DNA from 2 places in the Paenibacillus sp. DCT19 genome. Region 2 is predicted to be linked to the other one. Evidence: a T-box and tRNA genes for the amino acid it is inferred to sense, from the RefSeq annotation. Region 2 holds a T-box; the other holds one or more tRNA genes.
What was found. The T-box of region 2 lies ahead of ileS (isoleucine--tRNA ligase). A T-box ahead of a tRNA ligase gene usually reads a tRNA of that ligase, here a tRNA-Ile.
Positions count from the first base shown of each region.

Region 1: it has a tRNA-Ile gene. The T-box ahead of ileS (isoleucine--tRNA ligase) is inferred to sense a tRNA for this amino acid. The anticodon was not compared.

Region 1 covers NZ_CP029639.1:353,443-369,034, reverse strand. The annotation lists gene nagZ (beta-N-acetylhexosaminidase) at 1-512, opposite strand, end outside; gene DMB88_RS01725 (TolB-like translocation protein) at 779-1,603, shown strand; gene DMB88_RS01720 (N-acetylmuramoyl-L-alanine amidase family protein) at 1,616-3,028, shown strand; gene DMB88_RS01715 (GerMN domain-containing protein) at 3,065-3,625, shown strand; gene DMB88_RS01710 (MBL fold metallo-hydrolase) at 3,804-5,456, opposite strand; partial or broken gene DMB88_RS01705 (ABC transporter permease) at 5,453-7,121, opposite strand; gene DMB88_RS01700 (ABC transporter substrate-binding protein) at 7,123-8,196, opposite strand; gene DMB88_RS01695 (ABC transporter ATP-binding protein) at 8,242-9,255, opposite strand; gene DMB88_RS01690 (LysR family transcriptional regulator) at 9,470-10,372, shown strand; gene DMB88_RS01685 (CYTH domain-containing protein) at 10,585-11,448, shown strand; gene DMB88_RS01680 (short chain dehydrogenase) at 11,834-12,439, opposite strand; tRNA gene DMB88_RS01675 (tRNA-Gly) at 12,734-12,804, opposite strand; tRNA gene DMB88_RS01670 (tRNA-Pro) at 12,816-12,889, opposite strand; tRNA gene DMB88_RS01665 (tRNA-Arg) at 12,907-12,983, opposite strand; tRNA gene DMB88_RS01660 (tRNA-Gly) at 12,989-13,063, opposite strand; tRNA gene DMB88_RS01655 (tRNA-Leu) at 13,072-13,158, opposite strand; tRNA gene DMB88_RS01650 (tRNA-Lys) at 13,171-13,243, opposite strand; tRNA gene DMB88_RS01645 (tRNA-Gln) at 13,251-13,325, opposite strand; tRNA gene DMB88_RS01640 (tRNA-His) at 13,335-13,410, opposite strand; tRNA gene DMB88_RS01635 (tRNA-Thr) at 13,507-13,582, opposite strand; tRNA gene DMB88_RS01630 (tRNA-Asp) at 13,607-13,684, opposite strand; tRNA gene DMB88_RS01625 (tRNA-Met) at 13,710-13,782, opposite strand; tRNA gene DMB88_RS01620 (tRNA-Val) at 13,802-13,877, opposite strand; tRNA gene DMB88_RS01615 (tRNA-Glu) at 13,921-13,992, opposite strand; tRNA gene DMB88_RS01610 (tRNA-Ser) at 14,008-14,099, opposite strand; tRNA gene DMB88_RS01605 (tRNA-Asn) at 14,103-14,178, opposite strand; tRNA gene DMB88_RS01600 (tRNA-Ala) at 14,180-14,255, opposite strand; tRNA gene DMB88_RS01595 (tRNA-Ile) at 14,282-14,358, opposite strand; rRNA gene rrf (5S ribosomal RNA) at 14,418-14,534, opposite strand; rRNA gene DMB88_RS01585 (23S ribosomal RNA) at 14,612-15,592, opposite strand, start outside.
Region 2 covers NZ_CP029639.1:4,490,692-4,506,283, forward strand. The annotation lists gene DMB88_RS20540 (permease) at 1-210, opposite strand, end outside; gene DMB88_RS20545 (EamA family transporter) at 197-526, opposite strand; gene DMB88_RS20550 (HAD family hydrolase) at 514-1,146, opposite strand; gene DMB88_RS20555 (decaprenyl-phosphate phosphoribosyltransferase) at 1,182-2,072, opposite strand; gene DMB88_RS20560 (LL-diaminopimelate aminotransferase) at 2,281-3,534, opposite strand; gene DMB88_RS20565 (RluA family pseudouridine synthase) at 3,643-4,587, opposite strand; gene lspA (signal peptidase II) at 4,634-5,128, opposite strand; gene DMB88_RS20575 (TraR/DksA C4-type zinc finger protein) at 5,352-6,089, shown strand; gene DMB88_RS20580 (DUF5665 domain-containing protein) at 6,116-6,457, opposite strand; gene ileS (isoleucine--tRNA ligase) at 6,894-9,992, opposite strand; gene DMB88_RS30310 (hypothetical protein) at 10,118-10,255, shown strand; T-box leader at 10,413-10,703, opposite strand; gene DMB88_RS20590 (DivIVA domain-containing protein) at 10,762-11,271, opposite strand; gene DMB88_RS20595 (YlmH family RNA-binding protein) at 11,513-12,295, opposite strand; gene DMB88_RS20600 (YggT family protein) at 12,311-12,571, opposite strand; gene DMB88_RS20605 (cell division protein SepF) at 12,588-13,055, opposite strand; gene DMB88_RS20610 (YggS family pyridoxal phosphate-dependent enzyme) at 13,046-13,747, opposite strand; gene pgeF (peptidoglycan editing factor PgeF) at 13,753-14,652, opposite strand; gene DMB88_RS20620 (YlmC/YmxH family sporulation protein) at 14,709-15,092, opposite strand; gene sigG (RNA polymerase sporulation sigma factor SigG) at 15,420-15,592, opposite strand, start outside.

The sequences.
Region 1 (15,592 bases), 2.5 Mb from region 2:
CTAACCCCGTACTCTGCCACGGCATCAGCCTTCTCACCAAATGAGCGTACACCAATGACAGGGTTAGCCGCATTATTATTAACGTCCAAGACTGGCGCAAAATTCATGTTAATCCCCATAGATCTCAACTCTATGCCACTTATATATGCCGCTTGATAAGCGTCATCTTGGGAACCGGCAGCAGCAATCGCCATCTGTCCAGGCATTAACGCGATCCCCTCCGTAATCCTGGATACCATGCCGCCCTCCTGATCAATGGAAATCCAGAGTGGAATATGGTCACTTGCGGAAGCAATGCTCTGTAGTCCCTGTGAAAGTTTCTCTACCTGCTCAGGCGATTCCGCATTACGTGCAAAATATATAACGCCACCAACCGGGTACTGCTGAATGAACGTTTCAATATCTCCGGCAGCCTCTGTGCCATGGAATCCAATCAATAACATTTGCCCAACCTTTTCCCGTAAACTCATAGACTGCAGAATGCTCTGATACCTTTCCCCTTGCTCACTCATCTCCATTCTCCTCCCGATAAACCATTGTCCATCATATGAAAATATGAAGCGTGATCAATCTTATGTCCATATCCTACATCGGTTTGTCCGTTTGATCCATTAAATATATATCATACTGATCGAAGGATGCATTGATGATATACAAACTTTTAAATATTGATCAGATAGAAACATTTTTACAATTTTACCGTTTATATAATGTAGGGATATTATGGAATTAAAAAGGAGATGCGTGCATTTCAATAGGCAATAAAGGAGAAGATGCGATGCAAAAGATAGCTGGCTGGTTATTGGTCGGCGTGCTCTTAGCAGGATTGACGACCACAGCACCCTCTATAGTGAACGCTAAACAGAACATATCCGAGTCTGTGAAAACCCACTCCGTTCTAAGCGCTACGGCCGCTCCATCTGTGTATGCCAGTAACCGTACGTTCCAAAAAAGCAGCAATAACCCCTTCCTTTGGAAGGGAGGAAACGTTACCTTAACCACAACTTCTGTTCAGCGGGAAGGCGTTCCAGCTTTTGAGCAACATGTCATTCAGTCCATCGTCGTTACCCAAGGGAAACAGCAATATATAATCCAGTCCGCGGATTGGGAGGACAAGCTGCTCCAGATTACAAGTATCGCTGCCTCTAACTCGAAGACATGGATTGCCATACAAGCTGAACGTAGCGCAGGAAGTTCATTGATTCTCCTGAACCTTGAAACGGGCGAGTGGAAGAATCTTCAGGATCGATTACACCAGACTGGTCAGAAAAACGTAGAAACCATCACGGCTTATGCCTGGGCACCTTCCGAGGATCAGATCGCCTTCTCTTACGGAGATACCTCCAGAAGCTCCATATCCATCTACGATGCACAACAAGACCAATTGACGAAGCTACCCAGGCCAACGAACTACATCACGACCTCAATAATCCTGTGGCAAAAGGACGGCACATGGTTAGATTACATCAGTGAATATCCATCAGATCAGTTCATTATGTACAGATACACGTTAGCCAGTAACAAGGTAAAACCGATAAAGAAAATGAAACGACAAGAATTCCAAGAATGGATCAAGCTTAATCAAGCTCTTAGATCTAAATAATAGAGGTGTGTAATGAAGAAGACCTTGCTACTCTTATGGATGAGCCTGTTCCTGCTGTTCTTACTACCAAGTCCTGGACATGCTGCAGCGAACACGTCAAAGATTTTTTTGGATGGTGAGCAATTAAGTCTACCTAATGATGTTCAAGTGACAATCGTCAATAAAAACGTGATGATTCCCATCCGGGTCGTTGCCGAAAATCTAAAATTCCAGGTCGACTGGAATCAGAAAGCAAGCCAAGTGAAGATTCAACAAGATAACCAAATACTCGCCTTAACCGTTAATCAGAAGAAAGCCATGGTGGGTGGCAAGGAAGTAAGTTTAAATACCGCCCCGCAGATCATCAACAATACAGTCGTGGTACCGATTCGATTTGTCAGTGAACAGATGGGATTAACAGTGAAGTGGAACAACCAAGACAAAATCGTATACTTAGTGAATACCATCAAAACTCCTGCCCAAGAACCCAACACAAATACAGGGCAAGATGATAGCTCTACCTTAGCCCAAGTGACAGATATCCTGTTTACAAACAACCAACTCTTGGTATCTATGGATCAAGATGTGCAACCGATCATTACCACACTGAAGAACCCTGACCGGCTGGTTGTTGATTTACCAAGAACCGTATTCGGTAATATGGCACAACCTCTGGATCAAGGGATGAATGGAAAGTTAGATGTAAGTGGATTCCCGAATGTGACCGATGTAAGATATTCACTGTTCAAAAAAGATCCGGGTCAAGTCCGAATTGTCGTCGAATTGAATCAAGTCAAAAGTGTTCAGTTCAGCCAGGAGCAGGTCGCTGGCAAACTCATCGTGGATCTGAACGTTTCCGGTGAGAACGTCATCCCCGTCATTGTCACGCCAGTAGGTGAACCAGGACGCAAAGTGGTCGTCATTGATCCAGGGCATGGCGGAAATGATCCAGGAACAATAAGCATTACGAATAAACCTGAGAAAGACTTCACCCTCGCTGTAGGGCTGAAAGTACAAGCACTCCTGCAACAGGAGGAAAACATTCAACTGGTTATGACACGTGTTACGGATGTATATCCCACACGCCCTGAACGTGTCAAACTCGCCAATGATCTGAATGCAGATGTGTTTGTATCCATCCATGGCAATAGTGTAGAGTCTGCTCCCAAAGTATCAGGAACAGAGACATTTTATTACCAACGCAGTAGCAGCAAGGATTTGGCGAACGTTATCCATAAACATTTGATTCAATCTATGGGGCTTAAAGACCGCGGTGTGAAAAATGGTAATCTAGAGGTCATTCGGAACACCACGATGCCTGCGGTACTGTTAGAACTCGGCTTCCTCAGTAATGCCGAAGAAGAAATTGCTCTGTTATCCGAGGACATGCAGATGAAGGCTGCTCAAGCGATTGTAGATGGAATCAAGGAATACCTCGGGCTCTAAATCATATTGAATATCACTTAGAAGGGATGTGCTCGATTGAGAGCTAAGTTAGGATGTGCACTCATCTTGTCCATTTTAATGATTGTTGGAATCGGTTGTGCTCAGAAGCCTGTTACTGAATCCGGATCGAATGAACCAAGCAGTGTCCAAGGCCAGGGACAATCCCCGAGCCCAGCGGAAACCACAGTAGAACCAGAGACAAGAATCTCACAAGCTGTGGAGGTCTATTACGCAGATGCAGAATTACTGGGGCTGGAGCAACAAAAGCAAACCATTGATTTCAAGGAAGAAACAGAGAAGTATCAAAAGACGTTCGAAGCATTACAGAGCAACTCGGATGAAAATCTCATTTCCTTATGGGATCAGGTAGAGCTACTCTCCACAACGTTTGAGGATGGTGCACTTACGCTAGATGTCCATATTCCAGAGGAAGCCAGCCTGGGATCCAGTGGAGAACTGCTTGCACTTGATGCACTGACCCAAACGATGTTTCAATTCGATGAAGTCAGCAGTATTGATGTGTTAGTGGATGGCGAAGCATCCGAGAGCTTGATGGGACATTCTGAACTGGAACACCCCATTCAACGTACACCATAGCTACAAAGGAATGTAATGATTCAGCATTGAATCATTGGCTGACACGATGATAAGCAAGCAATGCTTGTCATCGTGTTTTTATATTTTCATGATATAAAGAGAACGCCCCGTAAGGGCGTTCTCTTTATATCATGAATCTCACGAATCTCTCATTAACGATCTAGATCCCACTCGCCAATCACAGCACAAGCTCATCCCCAGGTGATAGCGAATGAATCATCTTATTAGGCGCAGCTTCCTCACCTTCACTTAACCTAGCTTCACTAAGCGTATTATCGCTTAGAAGATGATCCCTAAGTTTATCCGTCTCTTCGCGATTGGTGTGCACTAGAATCGTGTGTCTTGCAGGAAGTCTGCGTATCATTCTGGCTGCATCCATCCACCCTTGATGAACCTTGTAACGAACCTTCCGTACCTCACACTTCCCATGCTCTTCAGGAGCTCGTGACAGTTGACCTGCATAGGTGCCCTCCGACACATGTCCAGTAAGCAGCACCATATTGTTCTGATCTCCGGCTAACTGACTATAATACCAACGGGCAAGTGCAGACTGCATCATGCCATCCGGAATAAACCATAGCGAGGCTCCATGCTGCTCCAACCATTGCTCCCGCTCTTCTTGCGTCACTGGTATCTGCCACCTAGTTCCGTTCAAGCATTCCGTAATCGCTTCGGTCAGCGATCTCTTGTTCGCTACTTCGCTCTCTCTCAGCCAGTACGGTGAATGTAGAAGCTGCTTCATGCCCTTCATCAATCCCTGTTCGACGAATAAAGGAATGTCAGGGTACTGTTGCTCTGCCCATAACATGATCTCTTGCCCACGCCCTACCACAGGCATAGGCAACAGCACTTTCCCGCCACGCGCAATCGTCCCACGAATCGCATGATCCAACTGTTGTAACTTATCAGCCTGCGTATCCCGATCTGTACCGTAAGCAGCATCCATGATAGCGAGATCCAGTAGTTCTTCCAACGGTTTCATAGGCTGTATCGACAAGGCTCTGCTCTCGCTAGAGGTAGTGGCCTCCACTGTCTTAGCATTAGGTGCTGACTGCCAGCTCAAGAACTGTTTATCGTCCATTGCTATCGAATCATGGGCAGGAGCCGCTTGCTCCGCTTCTCTAAACGACGTAGATAAGGACGCATTGATCGCTTGATCACCTGCAAACTCGGCTTCCTGACCCACAGCGAGGTTGCCTCTTAATGCCGTTTGATCCACCCGACTGCGCATCGGTTTGCTCCTCTGCGTGCTATACAATCGATTGGCGCCACGTAAAGTCGCTAAAGGATCATCCTCTTGTAGCAGCATGGATTCAGAAGTGTAGTCGCCAGAGTAAAATATGCGTCGTTCCTCCATCTCAATCGCAAACCAAACAGAGCCAGCGAGATGACCCGTACGCCCCCAGATCGCCCACACACCAGGGATAAGCTCAAACCAAGTTCCACGCGCTGCCTCTTGTTCCAAATAACGATACCGGATAGACTGCACGTCACTCTCTGCATAGGGCACAGCATATCCTGCACGCTCTGTATTGTTTCGCCATGCCTTGAAGTACGTGTCCAACTGTTCTCGTGTCTCACGCGTTGTCCACACTTCACCCTGATAGCCCAGGTTATACAGCAGAGGGATGGCTACAGAGTGATCCTCATGTGCATGAGACAACAGCACGGCATCGAGCTTCGGTACAATCTGTTTATCAAGGAGGGGGTACTCCCCTGCTCCACCTTTTTTGACGCCACAATCCAGTAATAGACGTTGTGTACTCCCGCTAAGGAGATACGAAGAGCGGCCATGTTCCCCTGCACCGCCCCATACGTTCAGTTTGATCATGATGCATTCCACTTTCTCTTCGAATTCAGAATTTCAATCCCTAGCAACATAAGTACCGTCATCCCTACAGTAACGACTGCCATCGCCATACCTAATGAAACCTGACCCTGTTCAAACTGGGCAAAAATATACGTCGCCGACGTCTGCATCGACGGCGGAAGAATTAATAACGAGGCGACCAGTTCTCTTGTCGCAATCGTAAAGGTCATCATCCACCCTGCAAGCATGCCAGGAATAATTAAGGGAACGAGAATACGCCGTAGGATGTACAGCGGCTTGCCGCCAAATACCTGACCTGCCTGAAATAACGATCCGTCAATTTGAGTAAAGCTTGATTTTACATATTGCACGGTATAAGGAAGGAACAGCACAACATAGGTGAGAACAACCATGCCATAGGTGTTATAGAGCGTGAATGGCATCCAAGGTGAATTCCAGAACAAAATCAGTCCGACAACCATGACGATCCCCGGCACAGTGTTCGGCAGCAGGCTGAACAAATCAATGATACGCTGCATCCATGAAGATGATTTGCCGATGGTCAGCGCAAGCCCCGTACCGATGAACACTGCGACCGTTGAAGCCGCGAGCGACAGCCCTAAGCTATTTCCGATCGCCTTCAAACTAACAGAACCCCACGACAAGAGATCACGGTAATGCTCTAGCGTTAAGTTATCCCAAGCCAACCCGACTCCGCGTAGCTTCATCGTTGAAGCTGCAATAATGGAGAAATACGGAATACCTACAGAAAGAATCAAAAGTAGAGCGAGATACAAACCGCAGAGCACTCCAGTCCAGCCCCGGAGAGAATAGCGCTTGGAACGTTGTCCCTTTCCTCCTATTAAGCGGTAGGTGAACTTGCGCGACATTGTAGACTGCATGTACCACATAACGAGACAGACTGACAACAGGATGGAAGCGAGTGACGTTGCCCTACCAAAGTCAATCGGCCAACTGGAGATATACTTATGAATCTCTGAAGTCATAACGTAGTAGCCAATCTTTCTACCGAAGGTGGCAGGTGTTCCGAATTCCGCAATCGTTTTGACAAATACTAGCATGATGCCCATACCATAAGAAGACAGTAACAATGGAAGAATAATACGCCGGAACCGATAGCTCGCAGGCGCACCGTGTACTGCTCCCGCTTCTTCCAGATTGCCGCCGATGCGGATCAATGCGTCCCGAAGCAGTAAGTATAGGAACGGGAATAGATGCAGGCTCATAATGAGCACCATTCCCCAGAAACTGAAGAACAGCTCACTCCAATTCGAAGCTGAGGGATCCATTGCTGGAGATAGCCCCCTTTTTGCATGAACAGAATCCAGCCCATAGAACCAATGTACGGTGGAGTCATAAACGGGATCATCAAGATTACGTCTACCCAGCGATGCTGACCCATTCGAGTCTTAGACATCATCCATGCGAGCGGCAAGGCGAGCAGTGTTGTTCCAATAACCACACAGACACAAAGCCATATGGAATTTAGCAGTACCCGGATAAATGATGCCCTGTGATTGTACGAATAGGAGCCGTCCAGTCCCACTGGCCATCCGGATATATACTTTGCCAGAAAATAAAAAGCAGAGGTACGCCAATGCTTACCGTCAACAGAAAGAGGGCCAGAATCACGCCGACCCTCCGTAGAATAGTTTGATTATTCATCTTATTTGAAGATTTCAGAGAAGCGTGCTGCCGTCTCATCTCCGTGCTCACTCATCCAAGTCCAATCCACTTTGAGTTGTGGAATATCTTTCACGTTTGCGCGATTCGTTGCTTCAATATCTTCACGTCCTGGAATCAGGTAAGCATCGGTAACCAACTTTTGTGCTTCGTCAGACAAGAGATAGTCGATAAATGCTTTGGCATTATCTACATTCGGGCTTGATTTCAAAATAGCTGCCGGTCTTGGGCTAATCACTGTTCCCTCTTCAGGATACACAATATCCAGTGGCTCACCTTTGGCTTTGGAGGAATACGCCATGTAATCTACACCAGCTGCTACGATGCTCTTCGCACCCGTAATAACTGGATCAAGTGCTTCCTGATTTGCTCCTGCCATAGCTACGCCATTAGCTTTGTAACTGCTTAGCAGATCCCAACCCTTGTCTCCATTCGCACTCAAGTAACCTGTGATAAAGTCCAGTGCAGAACCGGAGAGCGTTGGATCGGGAATGTTCACTGCATCTTTCCATGCAGGTGTAGCGAGCTCAGCCCATGAAGTAGGCGGCGTGGATACGAGCTTGGTGTTGTAGACGATCCCCAGAGCAGATGCACTGCTGCTGAAATAGTTGCCTTCGGCATCCGACCAATCCTTGTTCAATTTATCGGCGTTCGCCGCTTCTGGATAAGGCAGGGTTAGTCCATCTGCTTTCAACGCCTGCGCGGAGGGTAAAGAAGCAAGAATGACTACGTCTGCTACCGGATTTGATTTTTCAGCTTCCATCCGAGCCAGAATCTTACCTGTCGTTCCTTGGAACATTTCCACCTCAATGCCCGTTTTCGCTGTAAATCCACTTACGATATTATCAGCCAACTTCTGCGGCCCTGCGCTATACAATACCAGTTTGCCGCCTGTTTTATCCGTTGTTTCTGCAGCAGCTGCCGTGTTACCCTCGCCTGCCGGTTGAGCCGCTGAACCTGTAGTCGTATTACCTGTGCTACATCCAAACAAGCTGATACTCATTACCGCGGATAAAATCAGCATTGCGCTTTTCTTACGTGTATTCATTCCAAACATGTTATTACATCTCCCTTAGTTGGTTTTATAGTTGTGGTCAATCACTTAATTTACTGCTGCGATCTTATTTCTCGTAAAGCTTGTCTCGCCCTCTATATTCATTCGATGTATGCGTTCAGGAGACACATAGAGATCTACCTGCTCGCCTATACCTACTCTGTTGTTCCGATATGCCGTCCACACGCCCAGCCCATCCATCTGCACCCGAACTTCATATCGCTCACCTACATAACTAACACTGAGCACGACCCCGTGATATCGGAGATCGTCATGACTGATCTTGTTCCAGGAGACATATTCCGGTCGAACCATAGATTGATTCGGCGTCAGCCAGTTCGATTTACCGATAAATGAAGCAACAAAGGCTTCGCTCGGTGTAGCGTAGATGGTTTCTGGACTGCCTTTTTGCAATATTCGTCCCTTCTCCATCACGACAATCTCATCCGACATCGACATCGCCTCAACCTGATCATGCGTCACATATAATGCGGTCAATCCCATATCTCGTACCAGTGACATCATCTCAATCCGCATCTCTTCCCGTAATACAGCATCTAGTGCGCTTAGTGGTTCGTCGAACAAGATCACACCTGGTCGAACGGCCACGGCTCTGGCAAAAGCAACCCGCTGTTGCTGTCCACCGGACAACTGGTGAGGATAACGATCCTCCATCCCTTGCAGGCGTACCATATCGAGTGCTTCTTTTACTTTTTGCCGCAGATCGGACTTCTGTTTACCAGCCCTTAAGCCAAACGCTACATTTTCATATACCGTCATATGCGGCCACAAGGCGAAGTCTTGAAACACCATGCCCAGATTCCGCTTATGTGTTGGCACATCAATCCGCTTCTCTGCTGAATAGATACACTCGCCATCCGCGTATATAGCTCCCGCATCCGGCTGTTCAAGTCCTGCCAGCATACGTAGCAGTGTTGTCTTACCACAGCCTGATGGGCCGAGCAGCGTTGTAAACTGTCCGTGTTCAAGCGTGAGATCAGTAGGCAATAACGCCGGAGTACGATTGAATGATTTTTGAACCTGTCGTATTTCTAATTTCATAAGCATCCCTGCCTGTCTTCTAGTACTGTTATCAGTCTAACGTTCGCCTTCGAGAGTTGTATGTTAGGAATGTAAAATGATAATTAACTTTTTAGATGAATTCTGTTGATGTTCATAGATTAAATCTATATAAGGCGACCTAATGATGTTTTCTATAGTTTGTTCTCTATTTAGTGGACTACGAGTTTGAAAAAATGAGAGGAGTGAGTATCTATTGAATCTGATCAAATTACAAATTGTTGAGCTGATTGATAAGCATCATCACATGACCAGCGTTGCTGAAATTTTAGGCATTAAGCAGCCTACAGTTACATTTCATATGAAGTCATTAGAAGAAGAGATGGGTGTGCGGTTATTTGAATCACGAAGTGGGAAAACATTTCTGACCGAGGCGGGACAAGCGCTGCTCCATTATTCTGTGAAAATCAATGCCCTCACCCAAGAGGCTCGCCGAGTCGTTCGGGAATATGACAGTCTCTACCGGGGAACCCTGCACATTGGAGCAAGTTATGTACCTGCAACGTACCTATTACCTCCGATACTGAATGCTTTCTCTCAAGAGTTTCCGGGCATTCGGATTCATTTATCGGTTAAACCGGCTCCTGTCATCCGAGATATGTTAGTACGACACCAGATCGATCTAGGAATCATTTCATCTGAGCCGTTTGTCGGTCCGATGCTTCAGACAGAGACGTTGTGCGAAGATAATCTCGTTCTCATTTGCACACCCCAGCATGCTCTGGTTCAAAAGGAAGACCTACAGCCTGAGCACATTGCTCAAGTGCCGTTTGTCCTGCATGGGAATCAATCCAATACCCGCCGCATAACGAATCAGTGGCTGGAGCAGCATGAGGTTCGATTACGTGGTACGGTCGAGATGGACTCGCTGGAAGCAATCAAACAATTAGTACTATTAGGAGGTCATATCTCATTTACTTCACGTATGGCTGTTAAGTGGGAGGAGAGCCAAGGACTCATTCGGGTTCTTCCCATTCCCGGGGAACTGGCACCTCGCCATATGTACATGGTTCATAACAAGGATCGGCATCCCTCCGTTCAGATCCATCGTTTCGAGGAAGTTTTACGTGAGTGGAGTCTGCGTGCAGTACTAACCTAATGAAGTTAAGCCATTCATAAAGTGCTGACGTTGTACACGCTGATCACAGGTTCCCTATTACGTTATCAACAGATCACCTAGAGAAACTATCGTTCACCATTCATCAAATCTATGCAGGGTTAACGCAATGTGCTTCTCCCGTTAATCACTTCGACATACTCGAACGATAAAGTGGGGTCTGTACAATAATTCAACCTAGGGAGTGATTGGTTTTGAAAAAGTGGAAAAAGGTAACGGCGTCGTTGATGCTAAGCATCGTGACATTGGGAAGTGGACTTACGGTACTGGAAGCACCACAGGCCTCTGCTGCAGCAAATGCGGTTCCTGCATATGAGGTTAAGTTTTTGGCTAAACCTGAACTGGTATTGAATGCAGATGGTACTCCACGTACTGAAGTTGTTCAGACGCTTGGTCTTGATTCCACGCCAACTGCCATTCAGACAGAGTACTTTGACACCAATGCGCGGGAGCTGGACGAAGAAGGTTGGAACGTACGTTTTCGCAAAAAAGAAGATAAAAATAATTATGAACTGACATACAAGAAGCGCTACCCGATCATCAATGGAGATGTAAATGCAGCTCTTACACTGGCTAACCAAGAGGGATTCGATTCCTCAGATGATAACTATGAGGCTGAGATTGATTGGGGATATGGCAAACAAACACTTAGCTTCTCGAATACCAAAAAAGTAGATTCCCCTAAAAATAGCGGCATTAACCTGCCTTCAGATCAAGAAGCATTGAAGATGTTGTTGGACAAGCTACCAGGTAAGCTGAACAAATGGTCTTCCTCCAACTGGGGTAAACAAAAGCTGACCGACTCCCGTGTCTATGGCCCAGTAACTTTCCAGCGGTACAAAGGAACTTGGAATGGACAGGAGATGACCTTAGAAGTATGGCCTATCCGTAATGCAGCTGGCACTGGAGTAGAGAATATTGTTGAGGTTTCTTTCAAAACAGATAACGCTTCAACCGTCTCCGATCTCCGTAATCAACTAATGCAGGTACTTGAAAACAAACAGTGGCTGCTTCCAGCAGATGGCTTGAAAACACAGCTTATTCTGGAGAGATACTAAGTTGCAGGTATAGCAAGGTACAGATGAAATATGCAGTACGAATATAGGTATGAGTAAGCGTAAGGTAAGAATACGGTAAGAATAAAGGGCTAAGTAAGTTGAGGCTCGAGTTGAGATTCAGGTTGAGGTTGAGGTAAGCGTATTAATTAATGTACCCATCAGAGACACACTTTGTAGAGGTAAACGTTAAAGGACATGCATTGGAGTTCGCTCCAGTTCATGTCCTTTTATTTTTGATCGTGTGGTGTATTTCATGTTATCCACTTGGGATCCAGAGATGGTTGAATCATTAGAGCACACTATAATGAGTTTGGTGCATCACACTGACCTGCCATGTAGCCTAGTCTACGTGTCCAATACAGAAACGGGATTGAGATGAAGTCTGTTAATATACTTTAAAGTTCTGTGCCGTTTCAATGCCAAGTGCACTTTGAATAAACGTATTGGCTACACGCTCCACAGGTACGGGATTGAATCCGATAAAGACACCTTTATACTTCTCTGCCGATTCCTCGAATAAGTTAGGGCTAACTGAATTCAACCGTATGCCTCGGGGTAGTTCATAAGCTGCTGCTTTTGCAAACGAATCGATTGCACCATTAACCATGGCACTTGAAGCACCCTTCACAATCGGATGATCCTTGATGATTCCGCTAACTAAGGTAAAGCTACCCTTGTCATTAACGTAGTGCTGACCAATCAGCACAATGTTGACTTGCCCTAACAATTTTCCGTGGACACTGATCATATTATCTTCGGGCGTTAACTCTTCCAGTTTGGCATAATGCGTCTGACCTGCCGCCACAATGACATAATCAATAGAGCCAACGGACTCAAATAACGCAGTAATACTATCCGTTGAAGTCATATCCACCTGATAATCACCAGACTGTCTACCTGCTGTAATCACTTCTACAGGTAAATCCTTTAACTTAGCAACAATAGCCTTCCCTAACGTCCCACTTCCGCCAATAACCAGCGCTTTTTTCATACGATTCCTCCTCCATAGTGTAAAAGGTATATAAGCATATAGAAAAAAACATGTAGAGATGTATCTCTAAAGTTGAAGTTATTCCATTTAAACAAACATTATTGAAATAATCAAACTATCCAGTTTATTGGTTCACCATGGTGATATGGCGAGCATTACATCGAGCGTTATGATCCGATCCATAGTTAGCGTAAAAATACGGAATGAACTCGTTCGGCTTTATTTTTAGAAATATCATTTTAAACAAATAAAAAGCCCTTGCTAAGCGCAAGAGCTCTTTCATGTATTTCACTAAGCGGGTGATGGGAATCGAACCCACGCTATTAGCTTGGAAGGCTAAAGTTCTACCATTGAACTACACCCGCACAAGATAAAATCGGGATGACACGATTTGAACATGCGACCCCCTGGTCCCAAACCAGGTGCTCTACCAAGCTGAGCTACATCCCGATATAGAAAAAAAATAATGGCGCGCCCTGAGAGATTCGAACTCCCGGCCTTTTGATTCGTAGTCAAACGCTCTATCCAGCTGAGCTAAGGGCGCAAATATGGAGCGGAAGACGGGAATCGAACCCGCGACCCTCGCCTTGGCAAGGCGATGCTCTACCGCTGAGCCACTTCCGCATAATAATTGGTGCGGTCGAGAGGACTCGAACCTCCACGGGGGTTAGCCCACACGGACCTGAACCGTGCGCGTCTGCCAATTCCGCCACGACCGCAAAATATAAAAGTGAGTCATGAAGGGCTCGAACCTTCGACACCCTGATTAAAAGTCAGGTGCTCTACCAACTGAGCTAATGACTCAAGTAAATGGCTGGGGATATAGGATTTGAACCTATGCATGACGGAGTCAAAGTCCGTTGCCTTACCGCTTGGCTAATCCCCAATGAGATAATGGGGCGATCGAGGGGAATTGAACCCCCGAATGCCGGATCCACAAACCGGTGCGTTAACCACTTCGCCACGATCGCCATAGTTACATCTCATAACTTGCTTAGAGTAATTCAGTATACCCATCTTTATCTTAAATATACATGCTATTCCAGACTCAGATGTTAAGGTACAAATGGTGCCGGCGAGAGGACTTGAACCCCCAACCTACTGATTACAAGTCAGTTGCTCTACCAGTTGAGCTACACCGGCACGGTGTAAGGTGGAATTTAAAAATGGCGGAACCGACGGGATTCGAACCCGCGATCTCCTGCGTGACAGGCAGGCATGTTAGGCCAACTACACCACGGTTCCAGATCACTTTCGTAAGAAAGTATAATTGCGGGGCAGGATTTGAACCTGCGGCCTTCGGGTTATGAGCCCGACGAGCTACCGGGCTGCTCCACCCCGCGTCGTTAGAAAAAATATATATGGTGGAGGCTGAGGGGATCGAACCCCCGACCCTCTGCTTGTAAGGCAGATGCTCTCCCAGCTGAGCTAAGCCTCCATATTGGGATTGTCATCCCTCATTGAAACAATAAAAATTGTTATGACCCGTAGGGGATTCGAACCCCTGTTACCTCCGTGAAAGGGAGGTGTCTTAACCCCTTGACCAACGGGCCTTGCTAAAAACTATCTGGCGGAGAGAGAGGGATTCGAACCCTCGAGACGCTTGTGACGCCTACACGATTTCCAATCGTGCTCCTTCGGCCAGCTCGGACACCTCTCCATATGGCTCCCCGAACAGGGCTCGAACCTGTGACAACTCGATTAACAGTCGAGTGCTCTACCAACTGAGCTATCAGGGAATGGTGGAGCCAAGCGGGATCGAACCGCTGACCTCCTGCTTGCAAGGCAGGCGCTCTCCCAGCTGAGCTATGGCCCCATTCTTCGGTATTACTATTGTATTTATGGTGGGCCCTGGTGGACTCGAACCACCGGCCTCACCCTTATCAGAGGTGCGCTCTAACCAACTGAGCTAAGGGCCCACATATATATCCCTTTTTTCTCTACGAGGGGGGCAAAAAAAATACCCCAAAGGGAATTCGCTTGGCGGCGTCCTACTCTCCCAGGACCCTGCGGTCCAAGTACCATCGGCGCTAGAGGGCTTAACGGTCGTGTTCGGGATGGGTACGTGTGGAACCCCTCCGCCATCGCCACCAAACGCGTAGCTTACATCTCAGAGTGTTGTTCTCTGAAAACTAGATTCGAAACGAAAGTCTGCGATTTATAACGTGCTAATTGGATAAGCCCTCGACCGATTAGTACTGGTCAGCTCCATGCATTACTGCACTTCCACCCCCAGCCTATCTACCTCGTCGTCTTCAAGGGGTCTTACATACTGGGAAATCTCATCTTGAGGGGGGCTTCACGCTTAGATGCTTTCAGCGCTTATCCCGTCCGTACATAGCTACCCAGCGGTGCTCCTGGCGGAACAACTGGTACACCAGCGGTACGTCCATCCCGGTCCTCTCGTACTAAGGACAGCTCCTCTCAAATTTCCTACGCCCACGACAGATAGGGACCGAACTGTCTCACGACGTTCTGAACCCAGCTCGCGTACCGCTTTAATGGGCGAACAGCCCAACCCTTGGGACCTACTTCAGCCCCAGGATGCGATGAGCCGACATCGAGGTGCCAAACCTCCCCGTCGATGTGGACTCTTGGGGGAGATAAGCCTGTTATCCCCAGGGTAGCTTTTATCCGTTGAGCGATGGCCCTTCCATGCGGTACCACCGGATCACTAAGCCCGACTTTCGTCCCTGCTCGACTTGTAGGTCTCGCAGTCAAGCTCCCTTATGCCTTTGCACTCTTCGAATGATTTCCAACCATTCTGAGGGAACCTTTGGGCGCCTCCGTTACTCTTTAGGAGGCGACCGCCCCAGTCAAACTGCCCACCTGACACTGTCCCCGCACCGGATTACGGTACCAGGTTAGAACCTAGATACGATCAGGGTGGTATCCCAACGGTGCCTCCACCGAAGCTGGCGCTCCGGCTTCAAAGGCTCCCACCTATCCTGTACAGATCGTACCCAAATTCAATATCAAGCTGCAGTAAAGCTCCATGGGGTCTTTCCGTCTTGTCGCGGGTAACCTGCATCTTCACAGGTATTAAAATTTCACCGGATCTCTCGTTGAGACAGCGCCCAAGTCGTTACGCCATTCGTGCGGGTCAGAATTTACCTGACAAGGAATTTCGCTACCTTAGGACCGTTATAGTTA
Region 2 (15,592 bases):
GGTGAGGGCATTGGCAGGTAATACCACCGTCAGTGGCAGAAACTTCAACAATAAAATATTCAGGAGCGCTCCTGTACCATAGAAGCCAAGTCCCATGAATACATGTATTCGTCTGCGGCTGGTCGCATAGGCTTTCAACCCCGCTCCCCCCATGGCTCCGCATAACGTCATCACAATGAGCACTACAACCATCCAGCTATCGATCAACACTGGTCAATGTCACCCCAATTCCGAGCAATACAACAGCTGCCAGCTTTTGAACGGTAATATCTTCACCGAGTAGGAAATATCCATAGATCAGTGCAAAAATGTAACTGGCACACATCAAAGGATAGGCAACCGATAACTTTTCCATCGCAAAGGCTTTGATCATCAAAATCGCACCCAATCCGTAACAGAGAAAGCCCGCCCCCAAGAAAAACCAGTCCGTCAGTCCCCATTTCCAAAACAGTTGACCGGTTGCGGTAAGAAAAGCAGAGATGAGCATTAGCAGCTTCCCTGTGTGGCGACTTCTTATTTCCCCCACGATAATGCCTCCGTCTCTGGCACATGTCTGTTGATAAAATATCGCTGTGCGACGAGTTGCATCACCGGCATATCAGACAAAGAATCTGAGTAAGCGCAGGACTGATCGTAGTCAATAACCATGCCCTTCTGATCGAGATAAGCTTGTATGCGTCGCACTTTTTCTTCCCCTTTGCAATTCAAGCCTTCAACGGTACAGGTATATCCCTGATCTTGGCGTACAAGCTCTGTTCCAATCACATGATCAACCCAAGGGAAATTTTCAAAGTATTTCATGTACGCATGTGGGGATGCTGTAACAAGCAAAACATGATACCCTGCCTCCTTGCGGTGTTGCATCTCCACACTGGCTTCAGCAAAGATGGCCTTACGCAATCGGGAATCAAAAAAATGAGCCAGATCTTCTTCCGTCATGCGTTCAATGCCTTTAAAGTACGAGCGTTTGACTTGTTCAACACTCATAAGTCCTGCCTTGAACATCAGTGTGTGTAGCGCAATCACAGGCAATCTCCACGACTGTCCTGGATAACGCCGAACACCATAATGCACGAATTGAAACATGGAATCGGTACGTATAATCGTTTTATCAATATCAAAAATTGCAATTTTTGTACTTCTCACTCTGATCCCCTTACACTCTCTACAAATCACAACATTTATTCGAAAATAGCAAAAATGCAGATTACACTGATCACATACAGAATCACGGTAATGAGGATAGGCTTGTCCTCAAACAACACCCGATCCGGTGAACCACCCTGGTTCTTCATATGAATCAAATACAAGTAGCGGAACATACCATAAATAACTAAAGGAATCGTCCACATAAGGTGTATCGTTCGATCCGACGTAAATGTAAATAACGAGTAGCTGATAATGGTCGCTGTTGTGACAATGGTATTAAATTGATCCAACAAGGTTATTGAGTAGTTATCTAGAACCTTGCGATGAGAGCCTGTATTGCCTTCAAGCAGGGTAAGCTCATTTCTCCGTTTCCCAATGGCCAGAAATAGCGAAAGCAGCAGTGTGCAGATCAGAAACCACGGTGTAAAAGGAACATGAATTAACACTCCCCCTGCAATCGCCCGCAATACAAAGCCGGCTGCAATGGTCATCATATCCAATATTACGAGATGCTTCAGCACAAATGAATAAGACACATTCAGTATAAAGTACACGATACACAATACGCCGAATAACGGATTGATCACAAACGCTGTTCCTATTGCTCCGATCAACAGCAAGGCACCAAATAGAAGGGCATGCGCCCCATTCACCTGTCCTGAGGCAAGAGGGCGAAATTTCTTCACCGGATGTTGCTGATCCCTTTCTCTGTCCACAAAGTCATTCAAAATATATACGCAGCCTGCAACCAAGCTAAATAAAATAAAACCAAGTATCGTCGTTAGAACCGTTTCCGTGCGAATTTCTTCAAAGGAAAACAGTAATGCTGCAAATAATAACCCATTCTTCGTCCACTGTTTGGGTCTTAACAATCGCAATAATCCTGAAATTGTGTTACCGGTTCCCACTGAACTAGAGGACACTGTGTTTGTACGTGAAGATAACAATTTCCATAACTCCCTTCAATAACAACTTCTACCTATAAAAACAACGTAAAGACTTTATAATATGTTGCTTGTATATTTTTGTAAAGGGAAATTTATCCTAAAACACAAAAAAAGAGACCGTTACCGGTCTCTTCTGTGATCTATCTTATTCATACAAATGTTTGTATTGAGTTAAAAGTTACAATTAGAATTCAAACTGCACATCGCTCAGGCGGCGTTTGATTTCAGCGATGACACGTTTCTCTTCCTCTTCCCCTTGCGCTACAAAGGTAACGGAGAAACGAACGAAATTACCTGCATCATCCCAAGGTACAGAAGAAATCAATTTTTCGCGGATCAAGAATTGGGAGAAGTCTTCCCCAGACTCGAAGCGACGTCCACCAACTACCCCTTTTGGTGCTTCAACATAAAGGAAGAATGAACCTTTAGGTTTTTCAGCTTGGAAGCCCAGTTCGTTCAATGCAGCAACAAGCATATCATGACGACGGGAATACTTCTCTGCAATTTTTTCTGTGATTTCCGGGTGGTTCAATCCATAAGCAGCAGCTTTCTGGATCGCAATGAATTGACCGGAATCGTTGTTGTCTTTTACATCACTGAATGCTTTGACAACAAGCGGATTACCCGCTACGAAACCAATTCTCCAGCCTGTCATGTTGTAGGACTTAGACAAGGAATGTAGCTCGACACCAACGTCTTTTGCACCAGGCACAGACAAGAAGCTGAATGGTTTTTTGCCATCATACGTAAGAGCTGCATAAGGAGCATCATGCACAACCACTACGTTGTATTTCTTCGCCCATTCTACAACCTCGGTGAAGAACTCTACCGTTGCACTTGCACCCGTTGGGTTATTTGGGTAGTTCAGATAAAGCAATTTCGCACGTTTAGCGATGTCTTCAGGAATCGCTGTCAGATCAGGCAGGAAGTTATTTTCCTTCGTCAACTGAATGTTGAACACTTCTCCACCAAGGTATTTCGTGTGCGTACCCATTACTGGGTATCCTGGCACCGTCATAATTGTTACATCACCTGGGTTAATGAAGCAAGAAGGCATCATAGCCAGTGCAGGCTTAGAACCGATGGAATGCACGATTTCCGTATCTGCATCAATGCCGTCTACGTTAAATACGTTCTTCAGGTAAGCTGCTGCAGCTTCCTTGAATTCTGGAATACCATTGTCAGCATAACCACGGTTCTCCGGCTTGGAAGCTTCCTGTGCCAGTGCAGCTACGATCCCTGCATCTGCCATCTCGTCAGGCTCGCCTACACCAAGGTCAATCAGCTCTACATCAGGGAAATCCTTTTTAGCTGAAGCTTTGGCGCGTTTGATTTTCTCAAATTTATAAATGTTTGTGTCTTTACCATAGTTGGAGCCGCCAATGCGGTCGGCAAAATTAGTTTGAATGTACGTTTCTTGATATTTATCGATACTCATTACGTGTTCATCTCCTCGTTTGACGCAAATTTCTACACTTTAATATGAAGCATTTGCGGAGGCTTAGCCATGGACAAAGTATCTGAACATTTGTACTTTCACGAGATGTCAGCGACTACGCAATGAGGCGAGCACATCTTCCATATCCTGCGGAAGCGGAGCAGAGAACTCCAGATACTCTCCAGTTGTCGGATGAACAAAACCCAAGATCGCAGCATGTAAGGCCTGTCCTTGCATTTTGATACCTTTGTTCCGTCCATATATCGGATCTCCTACAAGCGGATGTCCGATAAATTTAAGATGTACACGAATCTGGTGGGTTCGGCCTGTCTCCAGCTTCAATTCCAGCAAAGTATAGTCGTTAATCCGCTCTGTCACGTTGAAATGAGTGACCGCATGTTTGCTGTTACGCTCGGTCACAGTAAACATCTTACGGTCATTGGTGTCACGCCCAATTGGTGCATCAATTGTACCTTGATCATGACTCAAATGACCATGAGCAAGCGCAATATATCGTCTGTTGACGCTATGATCCTTAAGCTGTGCAGCTAATGAGGCATGCGCCCGATCATTCTTGGCAGCCATGAGTAGACCAGACGTATCTTTATCAATGCGATGTACAATGCCTGGGCGAAGTTCTCCATTGATCCCTGACAAGTCCTTGCAATGATGCATTAGCGCGTTTACAAGCGTACCTGAAGTATGTCCAGGTGCGGGATGCACCACAAGACCCCGAGGTTTATTAATGACGATAACGTCACTATCCTCATATACAACTTCAAGTGGAATATCTTCAGGAATGATCTCGACCGCTTTCGGTTCAGGGATCTGTAACACAACAAGATCACCTTCTGCCAGTTTGGCATTAGCTTTGACCACACCGCTATTAACAGTAACATGCCCCTCTGATATCCATAGCTGTACTTGAGAACGGGATACATTATCTATAGATTCAGTTATATATTTGTCGATTCGTTCTTTCTTATGTTCAGAAGAAACGGTCCACTCCATACGTTCATCATTTGTGAGTTCATCATCAACATTCATCTGCATCTCCTCAATTGATGTGTTCTCATTATTGTGTTCTTCCTTGTGTAAATTACTCATGGTGTTCATTCCTTTCAACCTGTGCAGCAGCTTTCTCTCGACGTCCCTCAAGCAAAGTTTCGATGATGATCAGTGCTACACCAATACAGATTGCCGAATCAGCAATGTTAAAGATAGGGAACGTGTAGGTTCCAAAATTAAGCTGCACGAAATCGACAACTTCTCCGGTTAATGCGCGATCAAGGAAGTTTCCGATCGCTCCACCGAGCACTAAACTAAGCGCTACAGGCAGCAATTTGTGCGGAGTATTCTTTACTTTTTGCAAATACCAAACCAATGCAACAACGACAACCAATGTAACGACAATAAAGAACCAACGTTGATTCTGCAGTATGCCAAAGGCTGCACCCGAGTTGCGATGTGATGTGATGATAAAGAAATTGCCGATTACCGGAATTTCCTCTCTTAGTTCCATCCGAGTTGCAATTAAGAATTTTGTTCCCTGATCCACCAAAAATACGATAAAAGCGAGGATATAATACACCACGTTTGTTTGTCACTCCGATCTTGTCTTTTCCAAACGATACCAGGCTTAACGCCAGACTTGTTCATTGTAGCACAGCTGTTTAGAAATCGTCCACGGGCGCGCTGTACTGCAGATCGGTTGGTAAAAACGATAACATTTCCCTTCTGTAATCCCGTACGCAATGGTACATCCTACAATAGAGTCCACATCCGGCTTACGCACGGAAGCAGAAAGGGGGAACATGATGTCACATTTTACAGCCAAACAACTGCAATCCCTTCAAGCTCAGCTTATTACTGAAAAGCAGGATATTGAGCACAGGCTCAAGCAAAACGAACATTATGGCCTCGGGGATTCAATGCGCTTTCAGACAGGTGAATTATCTCCAATCGATAATCATCCCGGTGACTTAGCTACCGAGATGTATGATCGTGAGAAAGATATTTCCTTGCTGGAACACGATGAGTTCCAATTGGAGCGAATTGATTCTGCTCTTCATGCCATGCAAGAGGGACATTACGGTATATGTGCTGTCTGCCAGCAACCGATTGATTATGAACGCTTGCAGGCGGTTCCTTACACCAAATACTGCAAAAAACATCAACCCGAAACCGTTGTTTCTGAAAATCGACCGGTAGAAGAGGAATTTCTTGCGCCTGCATTTGGTCGAACCAGCTTGGATGAACGTGAGGATCAAAATGGATTCGACGGCGAAGATGCTTGGCAGATCGTTGAAAGTTGGGGAAGCTCTAACTCCCCGGCGATGGCTGAAGGACGAGACATTGATAGTTACGACGTTATGGCAATCGAAGCCACCGATGAGATTGAAGGTTGTGTTGAAGCTTATGAGAGCTTTGTGGCAACCGACATCTATGGTCACGATGTGTCCATCGTTCGTAATCGGCAATATCGGCAGTATTTAGAAAACCGAGAAGGCGATAACCTGCTTGAGCCTGAATCATCATCAGACGATCTGTACTAACCTTCGAGCCGTCGTTCAATAGGTGCTCAGCTCAGTTCGAGCTGACGTTGTACGATCCTTACGATATCCGCAATGTAATCACCTACAATAGGTAAATTAAGCGCTCCGAGCACCTGTAACACATAAATGATCGTTGCTGCAAAAAAGGTAAAGCCAATCGCAATCCCTACACCTCGTGCAGTGCCAGATAAAAGGTTAAGCCCGATTAATTTCCATGGTCGGTTTAACAGCTCTGTATATTGAGCAATACGTGACCGTTCGAGCTCATTAGCAATGCGATTGGTCAGCGTATGTAGCTCTCCGATTTTATCATCCGCATCTTTCGTCGTTGACGAGAGTGAGGCATCTTGCTTTTCTTTATCATTCATGTTTCGCTCAGTCCTTTGGAGTAGAGTGACTGCCCAATAGCAATCATTGCCCATTTGCCGAAAAACCAAACGAGCCAAGATACAGGGATTATTATCCTTGCATCTAAGGCTCGTTTTGTCTTTAATAGGTTGTTCAAAAAGTCCGCTTTTAATTACGAAGGATGCCTAAGAGCATCTCTGCGTCGAAGATTGAATTCAGCCGAAATAAGTAGATGCTTACGAAGGTTGTTTCCTTCAGAAACAATGTAGTTGCTCACGTAGTCCTGCCTACGCTCCGCTACTCCATTTCTAGCTTCATCCCATCTTCTCGGTACTGAAAACCGTCCTTTTTGAACATGCGCTTTAGGGCATATTCTGTCCCATTTAAAATAGGGTTACTCCATCGTAACTGAGATCATGAATTGTTTCACCTTTACACAAGCTTCTGTTCACGATACTACGCTTCGATATAAACACCGAACGTTTTGCCACCTGCTTCGATCTGTACCATGTTATCCACTTTAGCAAATGTAACCTCGGTTACGAGGACATTCTCACGCAATACATCATCAAACGCCTGAATAGCTGCTTGAAGCTCAGCATCTACGTCTAGTGTCAGACGTACTCTTTTCTCAATCGGTAGATCCAGCTTCTTCCGAGTATCCTGAACAGCACGCACCACTTCACGAACCCAGCCCTCTTGCTCCAGCTCTGTTGTGATTTCCGTATTGAGCGCTACTGTCAAACCATAACCTGATGCAGAAGCAAAACCTGATTTGGCATGTTTATCTACGAGCAGTTCCTCTTGGGTCACTTGCAGCTCTTCTCCTTCTGGAGAAACGACATTCAGTACACCTTCTGTAACCACTTTGCGCGTTTCGTCAGCAGACATGCCTTTGAAGAAATTCTGCAGGAAGCCAACATTTTTACCATACTTCTTCCCTGCGACTTTCAAATTCAGTTTCAAGGAGAAGTCAACGAATTCCGCATCATCATTCTCTGTACGGATTCCCTTCACATTGATCTCTTCCTTAATGATCTCTTCATAACTTTCCAGGTCGAAACCTTTGTCTAATGATACGATCAATTCGGACAATGGCTGACGTGTCTTGATGCCTGTTTCGTTACGTACGTTACGAGCCAATTCAACGACCCGGCGTGCTGTCTCCATATCCTGTTCCAGCTTCAGATCAATCATATTCTCTTGAGCTACCGGATAATCCTCCATATGCACACTCTCGCCTGTAGTCAGGTTCAGATAGATATCCTCTGCCAGCATCGGCGTAAATGGAGCCACCAGCTTCGCTGTAGTCACGAGTACTTCAGTAAGCGTACGATAAGCATCCAATTTATCTTCTGTCAATCCCGCTCCCCAGAAACGGTCACGGGAACGACGGATGTACCAGTTGCTCAGTTCATCCACAAACGCTTCAATCGCTTTGGAGGAATTCAAGTAATCATTCACAGCCAGCGCTTTTTCTACAACCAGGATCAGACTATTCAGTCTGGATAGAATCCAACGATCCAGCTTGTGTGAAGAGAGCTTGAACGGATGCTCCTGTGGATCAAATCCATCAATCGTGGCATACAACGTTAGGAATGCATGTGTGTTGACAAGTGTATCTACCATTTTGGATTTAGCTTCACCGACAATGCCTTTGGAGAAACGTTTGCTGTTCCATGGTGCGCTGTCAGACAACAAAGCCCAGCGGAATGCATCTGTGCCATATTCTTCGATAACTTCCCAAGGGTCGATAACATTGCCTTTGGATTTGGACATTTTTTGTCCATTCTCATCCAAGACGTGACCTGTTGCCATAACGGCTTTGTAAGGTGCTTTGCCTGTCAAAAGCGTAGAAACCGCCAGCAAACTATAGAACCAGCCACGAGTCTGGTCGATACCTTCACAGATCATATCTGCCGGGTATTGCTGCTCAAAAGTCTCTTTATTTTCAAACGGATAGTGTTGTTGAGCAAACGGCATCGATCCACTGTCAAACCAAACGTCGATGACTTCTGGCGTACGTGTCATCTCGTATTTACCACAAGAGCTCAGAACCTTCACATCGTCTACATACGGCTTGTGCAGCTCCAAGTTCTCAGGCACGTCCCCTACCGCACGAGCACGCAATTCAGCGATGCTATGTGGGGCGAATTGTTCTCCTGTCTCTTCACATACCCAGATGTTAAGCGGAGTTCCCCAATAACGGTCACGACTGATGTTCCAGTCCACCAGATCTTCAAGGAACTTACCGAAACGGCCTTCACGAACGTGACCTGGATACCATTCTACTTCACTGTTGTTTGCGATGAGTTGATCCTTGATCGCTGTTGTTTGGATAAACCAACTGTCCATTGCATAGTACAGAAGTGGTGTATCACAACGCCAGCAGAATGGATAGCTGTGCTCATATTTTTCTTTGCTAAACAAACGTCCATTCTCTGACAGATAACGTACGATATCAATATCACAGTCCTTCACGAAACGTCCGGCAAAGTCGGTAACCTCAGCAACAAATTTACCTTCCAGATCCACCATGTTCACGAAGCTGATTCCATTCTCACGGCATACACGGTAGTCATCCTCACCATGTGCAGGAGCCATGTGTACGATACCCGTACCGCTTGCATCTGTTACGAAGCTTGCTCCAAGGACAATGTTGGCTTTCTCAGCCTGTACGTAATTAAACGGAGGGTTATAGGTTTTGCCAACCAAATCAGAACCCTTTAGCGCTCCGATTACTTCATACTCCCCTTTGGAGTCCTTCATCACTTTTTCTACAAGATTAGTTGCCATGATATATACTTCGTTATCCTGACGCACACGGGAGTAGTCCATATCCGGATTCACCGCAAGTGCTACGTGGGAAGGAAGTGTCCAAGGCGTTGTTGTCCAAGCAAGGACAAATTCACCGCTGTCATCAAGCTTAAATTTCGCCGTAGCACTCAGATCTTTAACATCCTTATACCCTTGTGCAACTTCATGGGAGCTAAGCGTTGTTTGACAAGAAGGGCAATACGGGCTAACGCGGTGACCACGATAGAGCAATCCCTTTTCGTGAATGGTCGCCAAGATGTTCCATACACTCTCGATGTAGTTGTTATCGAGCGTGATATATGGATGATCCATATCTGTCCAATAACCGATTCCTTCTGTCAGGTCACGCCATTGCTGTTCGTATTCAAACACGCTGGCTTTACATTCATTGATAAATTTCTCTACACCGTAATCCTCGATCTCCCACTTGTGAGAGATGCCCAGTTTCTTCTGTACACCCAGTTCTACGGGAAGTCCATGTGTATCCCAACCTGCTTTACGAACGACACGGTACCCTTTCATCGTGTTGTAACGTCCTACAAAGTCCTTGATAACCCGACCTAATACGTGCCCGATATGCGGCTTACCATTCGCTGTTGGTGGCCCTTCGTAAAATACAAAGTTTGGCTTGCCTTCACGGTTCTGAATCGATTTTTGGAATGTATTTTCTGTTTTCCATTTGGTTAACACGCGCAGCTCTCTAGCCCGCGCTTTTTCTTTGACATCAACTCGTTGCATGATTGTCATCCTTTCAGTTGTTAAATTGTGGACCGTCCACAAAAGCGTTTCAATCCCCCTAAATCCCCATTGCCAAGGGGGACCCCATAGGCGCTCCGCCCTCTAGACACCCGGGATGGGTTGTCTTGGGACAGTCTGCGGCGCTATGGGATGTATTGTTCGTGCGGTGCGGCGGCTCTTCTGCGGCTTGTTCCCTACGTGAACGCCGCAGAGCCTCACTGCGTGGGTTCGGTTGCCGTCCGCTTCGCTCGAACGGCGCTTAGCTCTCTACCTGAGCCCCCTGCGGGGCTCATGGACGTTCGCCTTAGCGAACCCTTGTGCCGTCCGCTTCGCTCGAACGGCGCTTGGCTCTCTACCTGAGCTCCCTGCGGGGCTCATGGACGTTCGTCCTTTTTTAGACACAAAAAAACCTCGTCCCTGGAAAGGGACGAGGTTGTGCTCGCGTTACCACCCTAATTCTGTTCATCACAAACCACATCCAATAAGATTGGGTATGCTCTGTCATCAACAGCGCTTATGCCCCGCTAACTTCAGCAGGGTGCCGATATAACGTTCGGCTCACGGTTTCGCTTACGCACGGCATAGGTATCACCGCTTCAGCGTCACTTCTCCGGGGAGATATTCGGCTATAACTCATCCATTGGCTTGCACCGGTATGCCAACTCTCTGAGGGATGAGATCATAACGTACTGAACCCGTCATGGAATCACTATTCATTATGAATATAGTTATAGCCTCTTTGCAGACAAAAGTCAACCAGGCGCGTGACCTAATAAATTTCCTTCATTTCCCGCTCCCGATCACGGACTTCCTGCTCCCGGCTCTCCAGCGCTTCCCAACCATCTTGAGACAGCAATTCAAGCTGTGCCTCAACAAGTGTACGGAAACGAGCACGATAGATAGAAGCTTGCTTCTTCAGCTCTTCAACCTCTAAAGCAATTTTGCGCGATTTAGCCAAAGATTCGTTGACGATGCGGTCCGCATTTTTTTCTGCTTCCTTCACGATCAACTGTGCTTCCTTCTTCGCGTTATTCTTCACATCATCGGCAGCTTCCTGCGCGATAATAATCGTTTTGCTCAGCGTTTCCTCAATTGTCGCAAAATGATCGAGTTTCTCCTGAACGGACAGCAACTGATTGCTCAGTTCTTTGTTTTCGCGAATGACGCCTTCATAATCTTTGATGACTTGATCCAGGAACTCATTGACTTCATCCTCGTCATACCCACGCAAGCGTCGGGAAAATTCCTTGTTATGTATGTCCAGCGGCGTTAATGGCATGCTGTCCACCTCCTGTAAAAGTTCCTTCCCTGCTTGAGAAGGTTTGCAGCATATGGGTTCGACCCAAGAATCCGTATGCAGAATCCCGTGGAAACCTATACGAGTATAAGGCTAGACCAACTTGTGATCTGTATCGGTTAGGATAACCCTTTGCACTTCAATGTATATCGGAAACATCGAATGTTTTTTACACCTTTATTTTAAACATTTCGACAAGAAAGCTTGTTTTCCTGCAACACACTTAGGCAAATTTGCCGATTTTTACGCGACAGCGTCCTTTTTTGGTCATTCCATCCTGCTCCAGCACCTTGAAACGGCCAAAACCTTGAATCGAGACCACGTCCCCAGCCTTCAGTGGTTTGGACGGATCCTCTTCCACCTTCCAGTTCACACGGCAGCGCCCTGCCTTGATTGGAACCAGAACTTTACTGCGACTTAAACGGTAGACATCTGCACAAATGCCATCCAGACGCAGCGAAGCAACCGTGATGTCCATCGTGTCTAGCTTGCTCGCTGACCATTTCATCTGATCGATCGGCAACAATTCTGTGAAGACATGTACACGGTGCACCTGATTCAATTGAAGCGATAAAAAAGCGCCGGTCTCCGCAGCCACTACAGTGTGGCATCCGTCATCCAGCACTTGGATATCTCCAATCTTACCCCGCTTCATCCCAAGCCCGAGCAGGGCACCCATATAGTCCCCATGCTCTAGCTCACTAATCTTCTGGTCATCCGACGTGATACTCATGACCTGCATACTCATGTCTTCATCATCCAGATAACGATAGTCAGGTGCGATCAACGCCCGTTTGCGTTCAGCCGCTTCATAACCGCCGTCTAGACGAATCTGTACATCATCACGGCGATTCACAAGCGTTTGCAAAATAAAAGCCTGTCTCGGATCAAGAAAATCAGTAAGTTTCATATCATGATACTTACCTGCACGTTCTACCCAATCGGAGGCTTTATCCACAAAGTCTCGTTCATCATGACTAAAATGTTCGTAAATTTCACCACTCATCTGTGCTCACCCTGCCTAGAATAAATAGCCCAAAATTGTGAATAGCCCCATACGAACTAACGTCAGCGTAAAGAGCGCTACGATTGGAGAAATATCCAATGTCCCAAATAGAGGAGGGATAAACCTTCTAAACGGACTTAAGTATGGCTCTACAAATTTACCCAACATCTCACCAATGAAACTTTCTCTAGCGTTGGGTAGCCACGACATCAGAATATACGCAATGATCATCCAATAATAAATGTTAAACAATGTATCCAAAAAACTAAAGATCATCGGACTCAAAAAAGGCTCACCTCATTCTGTTATAATCTTGCTCGCTGTCAGCCAGTATTTCCGAAATTGCTCCCTGAATTTCAACTGTATCTGGCGTACAGAGAAAAATGTTGCCGCCAATTTTAGAAATCCCGCCACCTAGGGCATATACCGTACCACTCAAAAAATCGATTACGCGTAATGCCTGATCCTGACGCACTCGCTGCAAGTTAACAACAACCGTGCGATGGGAACGAAGATGATCGGCAATCTCTTGAGCTTCGTCATATGAACGCGGTTCATAAAGGACAACTTTAACATTTTTCTGGGAATGAATGCTCACGACATTATTACCCCTTTGGTTTCTACGTTTATCCAGACTGGAGGTTTCATTTTCTTGATGTTCTGCCTCAGTTTCCTCTTGCGCTGCCAAACGTTCACGCTCCACAATCTCTTCTTCTTCCTGGAGCCCTAGGAAATTCATGAATTTATTCATTACGCCCATCGTGAACCCTCCTCTTTTCCTACAAGAATTGAACCCAGCCGAACCCATGTTGCCCCTTCTTCAATGGCCACTTCAAAATCATTAGACATGCCCATAGAGAGCTGGCTTATCGGTTCTGAGGTCAAGGCTTGTCCATTTAAGTCGTCTCTAAGCTCACGAAGTCCACGGAATACAGGACGGGTAAGCTCAGGATTTTCCTCATGAGGCGCCATCGTCATTAAACCGACGACTTTTAGGTTGCTAAATGAACTGATCTCACGCAAAAATGGTTTGGCCTGTTCGGGCTGTAATCCATATTTGCTCTCTTCACCCGAAATGTTAACTTGTAAAAACGTCTCCACCTGAATACCGAGTGCAGCCGCCTTTTTATCCAGTTCCTTCGCAAGCGATAAACGATCCAGGGAGTGTATGTAGCGGAATTTACCAATAACGTCCTTCACTTTGTTCGTCTGCAGATGACCAATAAAATGCCATATGCCCTGTTGGCCAAAAGCCTCCCATTTCGCCTGCGCATCTTGCCAGCGGTTTTCTCCAATATGCTCAAGACCATGTTGCAACACAGCTCCCGTCGTTTTAAGCGAGACGTATTTGGTAACTGCAATTACGTTCACTTCCTCACGTGCACGGTTACTGCGCTGACACGCGTCTTCAATCTTCTGATTTACCTGTTGTATACGCTCCTCCAATGACACAGAGGTCACCTCTCTTCCAGCCCAATCCAACTCGCCATTCTACCCGTTGTTCCATTTTCTTTACGATATGAAAAAAACAGTTCTGTATGGCAGCTTGTACACCAACTTGTACATTCGATATGATCCGGCAATATTCCTGCTTTCATCATAATGTGTCGATTACATTCTTTCAAGTTTAACATCGTTTTTCCATTATTGGCAGGTTGATAAATGCGATTAGAAGCAGACTCCATGTATTCATCATTACCCGTAGGATCGTCTAGCCAAACCCGTACATGCTGCATAACATTCTCGTCTACTTCATAACAGCAGTCTCCAATTGAAGGCCCAATAGCACAGCGAATGTCTTCTCTGCGACTCCCATAGTTCTCTTCCATCGTTTCTATCATGGACTGCGCGATCCCAGCAACAGTACCTTTCCATCCAGCATGTGCAAGCCCAACCGCTTGTTGAACAGGATCATAGAAATAGAGTGGTACACAGTCTGCATAGAACGACGTTAATAATACACCTGGTACATTCGTAACCAGTCCATCGGTATCCTGAAGAGCAGACTGCCGATCTTGCAGACCTCTGCCTCGATCCTCTGCGGTGATTACCGCTACATGTTTGCCATGCACCTGTTCTCCGCAGGTCCACGCTTCTACCGAGAAACCGAGTTGTTCAGCAACAAGTTTACGATTACGGAGAACATCGTCTGCGTTATCTCCCACATGATATGCACAGTTCAGACTGGCGTAAGGAGCAATCCCAACGCCTCCCTGTCTTGTAGTAAATCCTGCGGTCATCTTACTGAATTGCTGTCTCCACGGCTCCAGATGTAATAACCTTGGTTCAGCAATGAATTGTTCTGCCTGCTTTATATCTTGTTCTGTATCATCATGATCTAAAATAAAGGATTCCATCTTCTCACCTCACAACTTCCAGTTTACCAAATGTAATGCATTCTGTCTTGACTAGATCATTGTCGCTGACTGCGCTCTAACCGCTCAATTCGTTCCTCACGCTGTAAACGACCTTGTTGTTCATCGTACATCCGTGCTTCGCGGTCACGATCATCTAGAACTGTTTCCTTTATCTCATCCATTTTGACCAGAATAACGTCCGAGCCAATCTTTACGATATTTCTCCACGGAATGACCAGATCCGTTCCACCGCCAAATAACCCCATAAACCGGCTAGACCCCGGCACCACAATCGCCTCAATACGGCCCTGTCTCAGATCCAGCTCCAAGTCGCTTATCTGGCCTAGCCGCTTACCATCGGTAATATTGATGACTTCCTTCGTTTGGAAATCAGAAATCTTCACACCTCTTGATACGGATTCCCCTGTATTTCCTTTCATCCGGTTTCCTCCCGCCTTTGCCCACCATCACACTTATAGGGGTTGTTCAAAAAGTCCGCTTTTGATTACAAAGGATGCCCTGTGGCATCTTAACGTCGAATATGGAATTCAGCCGAAATGTCCGTTGCTCACGTAGTTTTTCCTACGCTCCGCTACTCCATTTCTATCTTCATCCCATCTTCTCGGTACTGAAAACCACCCTTTTTGAACACGCACTTATATATAATTATATGTTCCTGTTGCGAAAAATGTCCTATTTCTCGGCTCACAGCAAAAAGGCGACCCCAGGTTATTTCCCTCTGATCGCCTTCTTGGCTCTACTTCATCTTACGACTTAACATGCTTTTGCATCTGTTGTATGGCCGACTTCTCCAGGCGCGATACCTGCGCTTGAGAAATGCCGATCTCATCAGCTACTTCCATTTGCGTTTTTCCTTCAAAAAAACGCATGGACAAAATCATTTTTTCGCGTTGACCAAGACGATGCATCGCTTCTCGAA